Regions from separate parts of the Sodalis sp. RH24 genome, predicted to be linked through region 2. Evidence: predicted binding sites of a transcription regulator. Region 2 holds the regulator's gene; the other holds the start of a gene.
The links. The regulator PurR, encoded in region 2, represses purine synthesis genes. The targets are predictions, from matches to a motif close to CANGCAAACGTTTGCNTG.

Region 1: the regulator PurR is predicted to act here: its motif matches at 4,877-4,894, upstream of glyA (serine hydroxymethyltransferase).

The regions. Positions count from the first base shown of each region.
Region 1 covers NZ_CP178729.1:5,002,594-5,009,290, reverse strand. The annotation lists gene suhB (inositol-1-monophosphatase) at 1-100, shown strand, start outside; gene ACL2XG_RS22770 (nickel/cobalt transporter) at 113-1,156, opposite strand; gene ACL2XG_RS22765 (DUF1007 family protein) at 1,159-1,824, opposite strand; gene csiE (stationary phase inducible protein CsiE) at 2,053-3,330, shown strand; gene glyA (serine hydroxymethyltransferase) at 3,500-4,753, opposite strand; gene glnB (nitrogen regulatory protein P-II) at 5,034-5,372, opposite strand; gene glrR (two-component system response regulator GlrR) at 5,438-6,697, opposite strand, start outside.
Region 2 covers NZ_CP178729.1:740,193-746,889, forward strand. The annotation lists gene ACL2XG_RS03320 (MATE family efflux transporter) at 1-1,119, opposite strand, end outside; gene ACL2XG_RS03325 (riboflavin synthase subunit alpha) at 1,325-1,966, shown strand; gene cfa (cyclopropane fatty acyl phospholipid synthase) at 2,220-3,371, opposite strand; gene purR (HTH-type transcriptional repressor PurR) at 3,817-4,833, opposite strand; gene ACL2XG_RS03340 (YnhF family membrane protein) at 5,071-5,160, shown strand; gene ACL2XG_RS03345 (NlpC/P60 family protein) at 5,224-6,117, opposite strand; gene ACL2XG_RS03350 (Grx4 family monothiol glutaredoxin) at 6,529-6,697, shown strand, end outside.

The DNA of each region.
Region 1 (6,697 bases), 1.2 Mb from region 2:
CCATCTGGTCTCCGGTAACCTGGTGGCGGGCAACCCGCGCGTGGTCAAGGCCATGCTGGGCGCGATGCGCGAAGAACTGAGCGATGCGTTAAGGCGTTAAGCGCCATCAGCTTCACTGGCTGAAAGGCCGGATGCCGATCGTTGGCGCATAGTGCGCGCCGGCGAAGAGTACCGCGCCGGCAACGATCAGCGCCATGCCGCCGGCGAGGGATAATGCCGCCCAGGCGGCAGCGCGCGCAGCGCCGCCTGCGTGCCTGCGAGTCAGGTGTTCGGCATAACGGCGCCCGAAAAATACCAGCAGCGATACCAGCAACAACGTCAGCGACGTCCCCGCCGCCATCACCAGCGCCGACAGCACACCCCACAGATAAACCCCCAGCACCTTGGCAAACAGCAGCACCATTACCGCCCCGGAACAGGGACGCACGCCCATGGCCAGCACCACCGCCAGCCGGGTACGCCAGCCCTCCGCAGAGACCAGCTCCTCATCGCCGGGCAGATGGCGGTGGCAGCAGCCGCCATGATGGTGATGATCGCCCGGCCCGCCGCTCCCGGAAGGCAAATAAGTCAGCCGGGGATAACACGCCAGCGGCAGGGCCCGCCCGCGGGTAGCGTAGCGCCGGCTCAGCGTCCGCCATAGCCGCAGGGCCGCCCGGCGGCACAGCAGTACGCCCGCCAGGATCATCAGCAGATAACCGGCCCGCTCCAGCCACGCTTCGCTCAGATGCAGAATCCCGGAAGAGAGCCGCAGCGCCACCAGCACCAGCGTCACCAGCGCAATCGCCATGGCGCCCTGCAGCAGCGAGGCCGCAAGCGTCATCGTCAGGCTGAGTTTTAAGCGCGCGGGATGGGTGGAAAGATACGTGGTGATAACCACCTTGCCATGTCCCGGGCCGACCGCGTGCAGTATGCCGTAGGTTAGGCTGAACAGCAGCAGGGCGCCGCCGTATCGCCCGGGATCACGCTGCACCTGCTGCATCAGCTGGGCCAGCTGCTGATGCAACTGACGCTGCCACTCGATGCTTAGCGTCATGATGTTGGCCCAGTGCAACGATATCCAGCCCAGCGCGCCCAGCAACGCCAGCAAAAACAACCAGAACGGCCACAGGCTGAACCAGGGATTGGCCGCGGGCCCCGGCGCTTGGCCGGTTCGCATCCTTAATGACATTGCAGCGTCACCCGCTGGGCAAACTGTTTGCCCAGCGCCATATCGACGTCCGGCGCCGCCGCTTTATCCAGCGACAGCGCATAGCGCTGCAGCGCCGCGTTGGGGGCGGGGGTCATCAGGTCGATGGCGCACCGCGCGGCCAAGTCCGGCGGCAGGCTGACGGCGTGTTTATCCGCATAGGTCATATCGACAAAATAGGTAGGATCAAAGGTGGAAAACACGATGGGCGCCCCTTTCAGCTCCGGCGGATGCGCCAGCGGCAGCACAAATACCAGCCGCGCCTTGAGTCCATTGCGCTCCAGATGATATTCCGTGGGCAGGTTTTCAAATTTCACCGCCTTGCCGTCCCGGTACACTTCCGTGAAATAGTGCTGGCCCAGCACATTGGCCATAATCTGCGCCGCCAGCTTTTTCCAGATCACCGAATCCGGTTTGGCGTCGCCGGCGTCATAAAATACATCGGCTGAGGTGATCTCATCCATGGTCCAGGTCATCTTCAGCCCGGTAAGCCGCTCGTCTTGCGCCAGGATGTCTGTTTTCATATCGATAAAACTATGTGGATGAGCATATACCGGCCGGCAAAAACCACCGGCGACGGCCAGAAACAATCCGAGGGGCAATCGCCGGCATGGCGTATTACCCCTGTCTTTACCCATGTTGCCACATAACATTTTGCCGTCCTGTTATTCCCCGGGAAGATGCTAGCGGAAATCCGGAACGCGCCGCAAGACATTTTCGGTCAACTTTGCATAACCGGCGGAACGATTAGGAAGGCTAAAGTGTGACCGGGCTTAAAGCCCGCAAACAAAATAGGCTGTAATCTCACTTAGGGAAATTGTTTCGCTATTATTAGCTGTATTCCTTAACGTAAGGGCATCACATCTATGAGCCTGAACACCCCAGAGGTGCCAGCGCTTTCAGGTCCACAACGCCGTAGCCATTTGCTTTTGATGCTTTTTGCGCCCGTGCCGTCATTGTCATTGGCCGCCCTGGCCCGTTATAACGGCGAGGATTTGCCCACGACACGGCGCGATCTGGCTCATATAGAGAGCGAGATCCGACGCATATACCATCTTCAGCTGATTGCGCATCATGACGGCAGCTACCGGATCGAAGGCACAATCCTGAACCAGCGCCTATGCCTGATAGAAGGCATGCGCCGGGCCTTACGCCTGTGCGCGGACAAAGTAACCCGCTATTTCCTGCCGTTGCAGGAACAGCTCTGGTCCCAGGCTCCCGCCGCTTTTCAGGCAAGCGCGCTACAAATAGACGAACTGGTTGAGCGGTTCACGGTGCTTATCGATCGCCCCGCCGCCCCGTATGACCGGGCTTTTCTCGCGATTTATCTGCGCTATATCCTTTGTCAGTGCCCGTTGGCCGATCATCCTGAATTCAACCAGCATCAGCAGCAGTGGCTGCGGCAAAAAGCCGAGTATGCCGCCGTGACGGACATGTTCCGCCATTGGCCGGTCCCTCCCGCCGAACTATTGTGCCTGACGCTCCTGTCGCGGATGCTGAAAACCCCGCACCGCGCCCGTTCGCCTTCCGGCGAGGACCGGCAGTTACTGCACGAGGTGGAGGAACTGGTCAAACGCTTCGAGCAACTGGCCGGCATGAGTTTCAATGAGCCGGAAATGCTGGCTGGCCAGCTGTTTTCACATCTCAGCGCGGCCCTGGAACGCTGTCATTTTCACGTGGGCATCGACAACAGCCTGCAAATGGAGGTGGAGGAGAAATACCCGCGGCTGCTGCGCACCGCCAAGACGGCGGTTATGCCGTTTGAGGCCGCCTATCGCATTCGTTTTTCACGCGAAGAGATGGGATTGATTGCGGTCATTTTTGGCGCCTGGCTGATGCAGGACAATGATTTGCAGGAAAAACAGGTGGTGATCCTGACCAAAAGCGGCGGCGAGCAGGAGAAGTTGCTGGAGCTGCAGATTCGCGAGTTAACCCTGCTGCCCCTGAATATTAAATTCCAGGCGCTGGCGGAATTCCAGGCGCAAGGCGCGCCGAAAAACACCGTTCTGGTGGTGACCTCGTTCGCCATGCCGCTGCCGCTGTTTTCCCCGCCGTTGATGCTGGTGCGCCTGCCGCTGGCGCAAAGCCAGCAAGAGCGCATCCGCCAGCTTTTGGAAACCCCGGGCACGGCCGGCAACTGCTGAGACAGATTCACACCGAACGCAAAGCAGACGCGTTAAAGGGAATGCGTGCCGATGGGGGGCCGAATCGGGCGTGGTTTTCACGCCCGCCCGGGCGCCCCATGGCACGATAGGCCCGCCAACACGATATTCAAACCAGACGTATCAACGTGAGCGCGGGCCTGGGGGGCTATCAGGCATAAACCGGATAGCGCGCGCAGATATCCAGCACTTTCTTTTTAGTGCGCTCGATAACCGCTTCGTCATGGATGCTGTCCAGAATATCGCAAATCCAGCCGGCCAGCTCGCGCACCTCCTGCTCGCCGAAACCGCGCCGGGTGACCGCCGGCGTGCCGATACGGATACCGGAGGTGACAAACGGACTTTTAGGATCGTTTGGCACGGCGTTCTTGTTCACGGTGATATTCGCCCTTCCGAGCGCGGCATCGGCTTCTTTACCGGTCAGGTTTTTGTCCACCAGGTCCAGCAGGAACAGATGGTTATCGGTACCGCCGGAAACAATGTTGTAGCCGCGTTCCAGGAACACCGCCACCATGGCCTTGGCGTTCCTGGCCACCTGCTGCTGGTAAATACGGAACGCCGGCTCCATCGCTTCTTTCAGCGCCACCGCCTTGCCGGCGATCACATGCATCAACGGCCCGCCCTGCCCGCCCGGGAAAACGGCGGAATTGAGCTTCTTATACAGTTCTTCGCTGCCGCCCTTGGCCAGGATCAGGCCGCCGCGTGGACCGGCCAGGGTTTTATGGGTCGTGGTGGTCACCACATGCGCGTGAGGCACCGGGTTCGGATAGACATCGGCGGCGACCAGGCCGGCCACATGGGCCATGTCGACAAACAGGTAAGCGCCCACTTTATCGGCGATTTCACGCATCTTAGCCCAATCGACAATACCGGAATAGGCGGAAAAACCGCCGATAATCATCTTCGGCTTATGCGTTTCGGCCAATTGCGCCAGCTCCGCGTAATCGATATGGCCGCTCTCATCAATGCCGTAAGGAATGATGTTATACAGTTTGCCGGAAAAGTTAACCGGCGAACCATGGGTCAGGTGACCGCCGTGGGCCAGGTTCATGCCCAGCACCGTATCGCCGGGCTGCAACAGCGCGGTATAGACGGCAAAGTTGGCCTGCGACCCGGAATGCGGCTGCACGTTGGCATAATCGGCGCCGAACAGCTCCTTGGCGCGATCGATGGCCAGCTGCTCGACGATATCGACAAATTCGCAGCCGCCGTAATAACGCTTGCCCGGATAACCTTCGGCATATTTATTGGTCAACTGGGAGCCTTGAGCCTGCATGACGCGCGGACTGGTGTAGTTTTCCGAGGCAATCAGTTCAATGTGCTCTTCCTGGCGCACCACTTCCTGCTCCATTGCCTGCCATAATTCGGCATCATAATCTGCAATGTTCATATCACGCTTTAACATCCGCTTCTCCTGGCTCAGCTGGCATCGCTGTGGGGTGAAAAAAAAGATTGTAAGAATCCGTTGACGCTATGGCGATAGTGTAAACTTTTTTGCCCCTGCTCCGATAGGGCCCGCGCCGGTTTTTAAGCAAACGATTCCGTCGCCGCGCGCCCATAAGGGCGGGCACGCGCGGGTCGCAAGGGGATTGGGATTTTTTTTCATGCCGGCGGGGAATTTTTTCATGACCACGGGACTCCCCGCCCAGCGGTATATGCCGCGGGCGCGGGAATAACGGCGGGCGTCAGATCGCTTCTTCGTCCTGCTCGCCGGTGCGGATACGCACAACGCGCGCAACGTCGAAAACAAAGATTTTACCGTCGCCGATTTTACCGGTCTGGGCGGTATGCATGATGGTATCGACGCAGCTGTCGACGATATCATCGGCCACCACCAGCTCGATTTTTACCTTGGGCAAAAAATCCACCATATATTCCGCGCCGCGATAAAGCTCGGTATGGCCTTTCTGGCGCCCGAAGCCTTTCACCTCGGTGACGGTCATGCCGGTGATGCCGACTTCCGCCAACGCCTCGCGCACATCGTCCAGTTTGAACGGTTTGATAATTGCATCGATTTTTTTCATCGTAAAACCTTTTTCAGGCAGCCCGGCGACGCCGGCCGCGCAGCATGGGTAAAAAGAGAGCCAACTTAGGCTTTAAAGTCGTTAGCGTCCAGCTCGTGACGAGACAAAAGCTTATAAAATTCAGTGCGGTTACGTCCGGCCATACGCGCCGCCTGGGTAACGTTACCTTTGGTGATCTGCAATAATTTACGCAGATAATGTAATTCAAATTGCAATCTGGCCTCAACAAACGTCGGCAAGACGGTATTTTCCCCCTCCAGCGCCTGCTCCACCAGCGCTTCGCTGATGACCGGGGCCGACGTCAGGGCCACACACTGTTCTATCACGTTAACCAGCTGACGTACATTGCCAGGCCAACTGGCCGCCATCAGACGTTTCATGGCATCGGTGGAAAAGCTGCGTACAAACGGCTTATGGCGCAGCGCCGCCGCCCGCAGCAAATGATTGGCCAGCACCGGGATATCCTCGGCACGCTCATGCAGCGCCGGCAATTTCAGGCTGACCACATTCAGGCGGTAATACAAATCTTCGCGAAACCCGCCTGCGGCCATCACCTTGGGCAGATCGCGGTGGGTGGCGGAAATGATCCTGACGTCGATATCCACATCCCAATTGCTGCCCAGCGGGCGCACTTTGCGCTCCTGCAGGACGCGCAACAGCTTGACCTGCAAGGATAGCGGCATATCGCCAATCTCGTCCAGGAACAGCGTCCCGCCCGCGGCCGCCTGGAACAAACCCTCCCGGCTGCTCACCGCGCCGGTAAACGCCCCTTTGGCATGCCCGAACAGCTCCGACTCCAGCAACTGCTCCGGCAACGCGCCGCAGTTAATGGCGATAAAAGGATGTTTGGCGCGGGGGCTGGCGGCATGGATCGCCTGCGCCAGGATCTCCTTGCCGGTGCCGCTCTGGCCGTTAATCAGCACGCTGACATCCGACTGCGCCACCATTTTAGCCTGCTCCAGCAGCCGCAGCATGAGGGGGCTGCGGGTGACGATTGACTCGCGCCAGCTGTCGTCGCCCGCCGGCATCGACAGTTGCAGGGCATGATCGATAGCCTGGTATAAGGCATCCCTGTCGACGGGTTTGGTCAGGAAACTGAACACGCCTTTTTGCGTGGCGGCTACCGCATCGGGTATGGAACCATGGGCGGTCAGGATGATCACCGGCATGCCGGGCTGATGGCGCTGGATCTCGCCGAACAGCGCCAGCCCGTCCATTTCGTCCATGCGCAGATCGCTTATCACCAGATCGATTTTTTCCCGCGCCAGCACGCGCAGGGCGTCCTGGCCGCTTTCGGCGGTGGTGACGGTAAATCCTTCGCTGGT
Region 2 (6,697 bases):
AATCACCTGGATCGAATCGGAGATCTGGTAGATGGCCGCCAGCGCCATCAGATGGGAGGCCATCGCCACCACCGCCGGCGTATCGTTATACAGCCGGGCGATTTCCACCCGGTACAGGAAAGTGCATACCGCGGTCACGCAGGCCAGCATAACGCCCATGCCCAGGCTGGTCCAGGCGGCGACCCGCGCTTGTTCCACATCGTTTTGCCCCAGGCGGAATCCGACGCGGATCGTGGCGGCGACGCCCATCGACAGCGGCAGCACGAACATCAGGGAGCTGAAGTTCAAGGCTATTTGATGTCCCGCCACCGCGACGATGCCAAGCGGCGTCACCAGCAGGGCAACCACGGCGAACAGGGTCACTTCAAAGAACAGCGACAGGGCGACGGGTAGACCCAGGCCTGCCAGCCGACGCAACGCCGTCCAGTCGGGCCGGGAAAACCCGCCCGGCAGATGAAGATCCTGAAAGCTGCCGGCCCGGCGCATATAAAGCCACATCACCACATACATGAGCCAGTAGACGGACGCGGTGGCGATGCCGCACCCCACGCCGCCCATGGCCGGGATGCCGAATTTGCCGTAGATGAAAATGTAATTGATGGGCACGTTGGCAAGCAGGCCGAGAAAACCGATCGCCATACCGGGCTTGGTTTTGGACAGACCGTCGCATTGGCAACGCAGCACCTGGAAAAACAAATAGCCGGGCGCGCCCCACAGCAGGTAATGCAGGTAGGCGACAGCTTTTTGCGCCAGCACGGGATCGACATGGCGCATTCTCTCGATGACCAGGCGGCAGTTATACAGCACCGCCATAACCAAAATCGCCGCGGCCGCCGCCAGCCAGAATCCCTGGCGTACCTGATGGGCGATACGTTCGCGCCGCCCGGACCCGTTCAACTGCGCGATAACCGGCGTGAGGGCCAGGATCAGACCGTGGCCGAACAGGATGGTGGGCAGCCAGATGGACGTGCCGACGGCAACCGCCGCCATATCCGTCGCGCTGACGGAGCCGGACATGATGGTATCGACCACGCCCATCGACGTTTGGGCTATTTGCGCGAAAATAACCGGTATGGCCAGGGACATTAATGTACGCGCTTCCAGGAAGTACTTCTGCACGTAGGCACCTATGGTTTTATGTGTATGGAATAAGCAGGCGAAAGTTAACATAAAGGTTAAAAATCTGCGGCATAGTGTAAAGCATTTGTCCGGTTATACCAGTGCGGGACGACACAAATCCGTGCGGCGGCGGATTTGGATTTCCTGGGGAAATCGTGCACACTAGCCTGACTGATTCCAGCGGTGGTTTACAGAGGCCAAGGTTATGTTTACGGGTATTGTTCAGGGCACCGCGCCCATTGTGGCAATTGAAGAAAAAGCGAATTTTCGCACGCATTTCGTTTCCCTGCCGGCGGCGATGTTGTCCGGTCTGGAGGAGGGCGCCTCCGTGGCGCACAACGGCTGTTGCCTGACGGTGAGCGGCATTAACGGCGACGTGGTGGCGTTTGATTTGATGAAAGAGACGCTGCGGGTGACCAATCTGGGCGATCTGCAGGTGGGGGATGAGGTGAACGTAGAACGCGCCGCCACCTTTAACGCCGAGATCGGCGGACATGTGATGTCCGGGCATATCATGTGCACTGCCGAGATTGTGAAAATCGTGACGTCGGAAAATAATCGGCAGATTTGGTTCAGAATGCCGGACAAAGCGCTGATGAAATATGTCCTGTATAAAGGATATATCGGCATCGACGGCATCAGCCTGACTATCGGCGAGGTGGCGGCCGATAAATTTTGCGTGCATTTAATACCGGAAACCCTGATGCGCACCACGTTGGGTAAAAAAAGGCTGGGGCAGCGGATCAATATTGAAATCGATCCCCAGACCCAGGCGGTGGTGGATACGGTGGAGCGTGTGCTGGCGCAGCGGGAAGCGGCGATTGCCGCGACGTTAAATACCCTTTAACACGCTTGTCTTGAGTGCGGTGTTGGCGGGCCTAGCGTGCCATGGGGCACTCTGGCGGCCAGGAGATGGCCGCTTCGACCCCATCGGCGCGCTCTCCCTTTAACACGCCTGTCTTGAGTGCGGTGTTAAAGGGCCTGGCGTGCCATGGGCCACTCTGGCGGCCAGGAGATGGCCGCATCGCCCCCATCGGCGCGCTCTCCCTTTACCACGCCTGTCTTGAGTGCGGTGTTAAAGGGCCTGGCGTGCCATGGTATTAACGGGGTACGCGAATACCGCCATCCACGCCTTCCGGGCTGAATAATACCTGCCATAAATGGATATTGCGCGCGCGGAATGCCCCCGCGCAGGCATTCAGGTAATAACTGAACATACGGTAAAAACGGTCGGAGTATTTGTTGGACAGCGCCGGCCAGGCGGCGACAAAACGTTCATACCAGGCCATGAGCGTTTTGTCGTAATCAGAGCCGAAGTTATGCCAGTCTTCCATAACAAAATGCTTTTCGCTGGCATGGGCAATCTGCTGTACCGACGGCAGGCAGCCGTTAGGAAAAATATACTTATTTATCCACGGGTCGACATTCATATCGGTGATATTCGAGCCGATGGTGTGCAGCAGGAACAGACCGTCGCGTTTCAGGTTGCGATCGATAACGTCGAAATAGGTGGCGTAATTCTTGGGGCCTACGTGTTCGAACATGCCGACTGAAACAATACGGTCAAATTGCATATCCAGATCGCGATAGTCCTGCAGCAAAATGGTGACATCCAGTCCCTCGCAGCGCGTTTGCGCCAGCTTTTGCTGCTCGGCAGAGATAGTGACGCCCTGTACCGATACGCCATAATTCCTGGCCGCGTAGGCGGCAAGCCCGCCCCAGCCGCAGCCCACGTCCAGCAGCGTCAGGCCGGGTCGCAGCTGCAGTTTTTCGCAAATCATCTTCAGCTTATCCTGCTGGGCTTCCTCGAGGGTGGTCGCCTGTTTCCAGTAGCCGCAGGAATATTGCATATAGGGATCGAGCATCTTTTCAAACAGATCGTTACCCAAATCGTAATGTTCTTTGCCCACGATCCAGGCCCGCTTTCGCGACTGGAGGTTCATCAGCCGGGCGGCGGCAATGCGTAAGGTATCTTTTAAATGATGCGGAAGTTTATTCTCCAGACCCGCCCTGAGAACACGCTGGAAAAAAATGTCCAGCCGCTCACACTCCCACCAGCCATCCATGTAACTCTCGCCCAATCCCAAAGATCCATCCTGCAATACGCGCTTAAAAAATCCCGGATTCTTGATTCGGATATCAAATGGTCTTGAACCATTGAGTTCAATACCGGCTTCAGAGAGCAATTCATGGACGATACGGTACCAATCATTATCATGAAAGCTCAGGTCTTCAACGCACGAGGAACTCATAGCTTCTCCATCACCTTTCTTCTGCAGTGCCCCGTCAGGAAAAGCACTCACCATGCCTGCGGGCTTTATAAGAATCCACGGTTATCCGTGGTGTCTGAAGTATCACCATCAACAGAGGAATATAAAGTAAACCTTAGACTGCGACTTAGCCGGGCGCTTTATAAAAGGGTGATGTCATGTTGGAAAACACGACATACTTTTATACAAATTTATTAGACAACTCGTTATAATTGTTAACGATATTGAGTATAAGCCTGCATTTTAATTTAGACAATAGCTAACGCGCTAATGTATTTCCCATTATAACTTAATGATTTCTCGCTGAAACAATAACTCTTTGCACAGAGATCATTATATGAAAAATCTTGTGTCCGAGGCGGACGGCGCTTTACATAGCAACAGACCCTGGAGGCGCCAGCCCGTTGCCCGGGCCTGGCGCGTGGCCTTAAGCGGGGAAGGGACCGTCTGCGACCGAACGGCGTTCAATCAGCGACGGATGGACTTCGATGGTTTTGGCGTTCTCGCGTTTGCTGGTAATCCTATCGAGCAGCATGGTAAGCGCCGCCTCGCCCAAATCCTCTTTAGGCTGATGGATGGTGGTCAGCGCCGGGCTGAAAAAGCACGAATTGCGCACGTTGTCGTAGCCGATGATAGAAATATCCTCGGGTACGCTCAGGCCCATTTCATTAATGGCGCACAGTGCGCCCATGGCCATAATGTCGCCGCCGCAGAAGACCGCGGTGGGACGCGGCGTTTGCGCCAGGATTTGTTTCATCGCCAGGTAGCCGGATTCAGGCTCGAAATTGCCTTGCACAATCCAGCGGTCGTTTAACGGGATGCCGGCCTCCGCCATGGCATGCAGATAGCCGCGGTGGCGGCCGCCGCCGGTGTTGCGCGCCAGCTGTCCGGGAATGGCGCCGATGGCGCGATGGCCGCGTTTAAGCAAATATTGCGTCGCCATATAACCGCCGGCAAAGGCGTTATCGATAATGGTGTCGGTAAAATCACGGCGGGCCTCACCCCAATCCATGACCACCATGGGGATATGCTGATATTCCTCAAGCATATCCAGCAGCGTTTCGGGATACTCGGCGCACATCACCAGCAGGCCGTCGACGCGCTTTTGCGCCAGCATCGCCAGATAGGCGCGCTGTTTTTCGAGATCATTGTGCGAATTGCACAATATCAGGGTATAACCGCGAGCAAAGCAATGGTGCTCAATCGCCTCGATAATTTCGGCGAAATAGGGCGCCTCGCTGGTGCTGGCGAGCAGGCCGATGGACTTGGTGCGATTGACCTTCAGGCTGCGCGCCACGGCGCTGGGTGAATAATGCAGTTGTTTAATGGCGTCCAGCACGGCAATTTGAGTGTCTTGCGCAACAAAACGGGTTTTATTGATCACATGCGAAACGGTGGTTGTCGATACATTAGCGCGTTTTGCCACATCTTTAATGGTTGCCATGCCTTTGATACTCCCGTACGCCCTGGCTGGAATAATGTCTGTCGAAGGCGCAAGCACTTTCCGACGCTGTGGAATTAACCGTTAATTTTCGTTCATCCCGCGCCAAAGTGAAAGTGTTAAATGTGGCGGCTACAGGTTGGGAGCAAGCTTTTTCATCGCTGTTATGGCAAACTGACGATAACTGCTCTGCGGGCCGGTGGATAAGGCCGGCGCCCTGGTTTACGTTAAGGAGATAGAATGGACAGCGATTTAAAAATGTCGTTACTGACCACGGTGTTCTCGCTGCTGGTGATTATTGTCTTCAGCTTTACCGCCGTCATGAACTGACACCCTCTCGGTTCAGATATAAAAAAGAGGAGCCTTGGCTCCTCTTTTTTTTCCGGCGCGCCTTCAGCGGATATTTTTCGGCGTGACCACCCGGCGGGCGCCCACGTAATGATCCTGCCAATAATCCTCACTCAGATAGCTGATACGGATATCGCTGCCGGTGCGGGGCGACTGGATAAAGCGACCATTGCCAAGATAGACGCCGACGTGATCCGCCGCGCCGCGATTGGAAATATGGAAAAAGACCAGGTCGCCGCTTTCCAACTCGTCTTTCTTAACCGGCGCTGCGTCGCGCAGGTGGTACATTTCGTTGGCGGTGCGCGGCATATGGATGCGTACCACATCCTTGTAGGCATAATAAATCAGGCCGCTGCAGTCAAAGCCGGTATTAGGCGACATGCCGCCCCAACGGTAAGGCTTGCCCATTTGGGAGAGGAGTTTATTCATGGCGGTAAGCTTGGCGGTCTGGTAGCGTTTCTTATGGCTCTCGCTCATCTTTATCGGCTGATCGTTGGCCACCAGTTCTACCGCCGCCTGATCTTTTATCATCCGGTGCCGGCCGTAACCTTTTTTATAGCCTTTTTTCGGCGGAGTGAAGGAGGCTATTTTTTTCGTCGCCGTGGTTTTTGATGCCTTGGCAAGAGGGGAGGTTTTGCTTTTCTTCGCGCCGGTTTTCACCACCGCGGGTTCCAAAGGCCGTTTCACGCCGGCTTTTTCATGCGCCGGTTCCGGCGATTTTTTAATGCTGGCTTTTTCACTGACGGCGGGCGCGCTGGCGACAGGTTTGCTTTTCTTGGCTATTTTTACCGGTTTGCGTTTGCGCCGGTCACCGGTTTTTGCCGCCGCTGCCTGGAATTTGCGCTGATCGGCATTGACGCCGGCGCTCGGCGCGGCATGTGCCAGGTTCAAAAACAACTGGGTAAAAAGCAACACAAAAAGCGTAAAGCATAAACGCATGATAAACGCTATCCTTATGTGGCCCAAAATAGGGGGTTATCAACACCTCACAGGAATTTAAGCTATTTACCTCGTCATTGCATCATCAATTCACTACTTATTGTGTATAAACGTGAATAAGTTCGATTTTGCTGCATTTAACAGCGTTCAGCGGCGCTTTATTCAACATATTTTGAGGGTGTGCACCGAATGTTTCAGCCCGTTTTGTTCGGCGGCAGGGGGTAAAAGCCGCTACAGTGATAGTATTGCCTGTCCTACGTGGGCGGGCCGGGAGTGAATTGACGCGCCTTTACCGCGCGGGCCGGCAAAAAAACGTTTATTTGTTTAGCCGGTAGTGGCTAAAATGAAGAGACTGCGTGTAATCCCGCACAGTGCAGATAAGGCCAGATGCTGGCTTGAGGAAGCGAGACAATGACGACGATTGAAAAAATTCAGCAGCAGATAGCTGAGAACCCGATTCTTCTTTATATGAAAGGCTCGCCAAAATTGCCCGGCTGCGGTTTTTCCGCACAGGCAGTACAGGCGCTTTCCGCCTGTGGTGAGCGTTTCGCGTATGTGGATGTCCTGCAAAATCCCGATA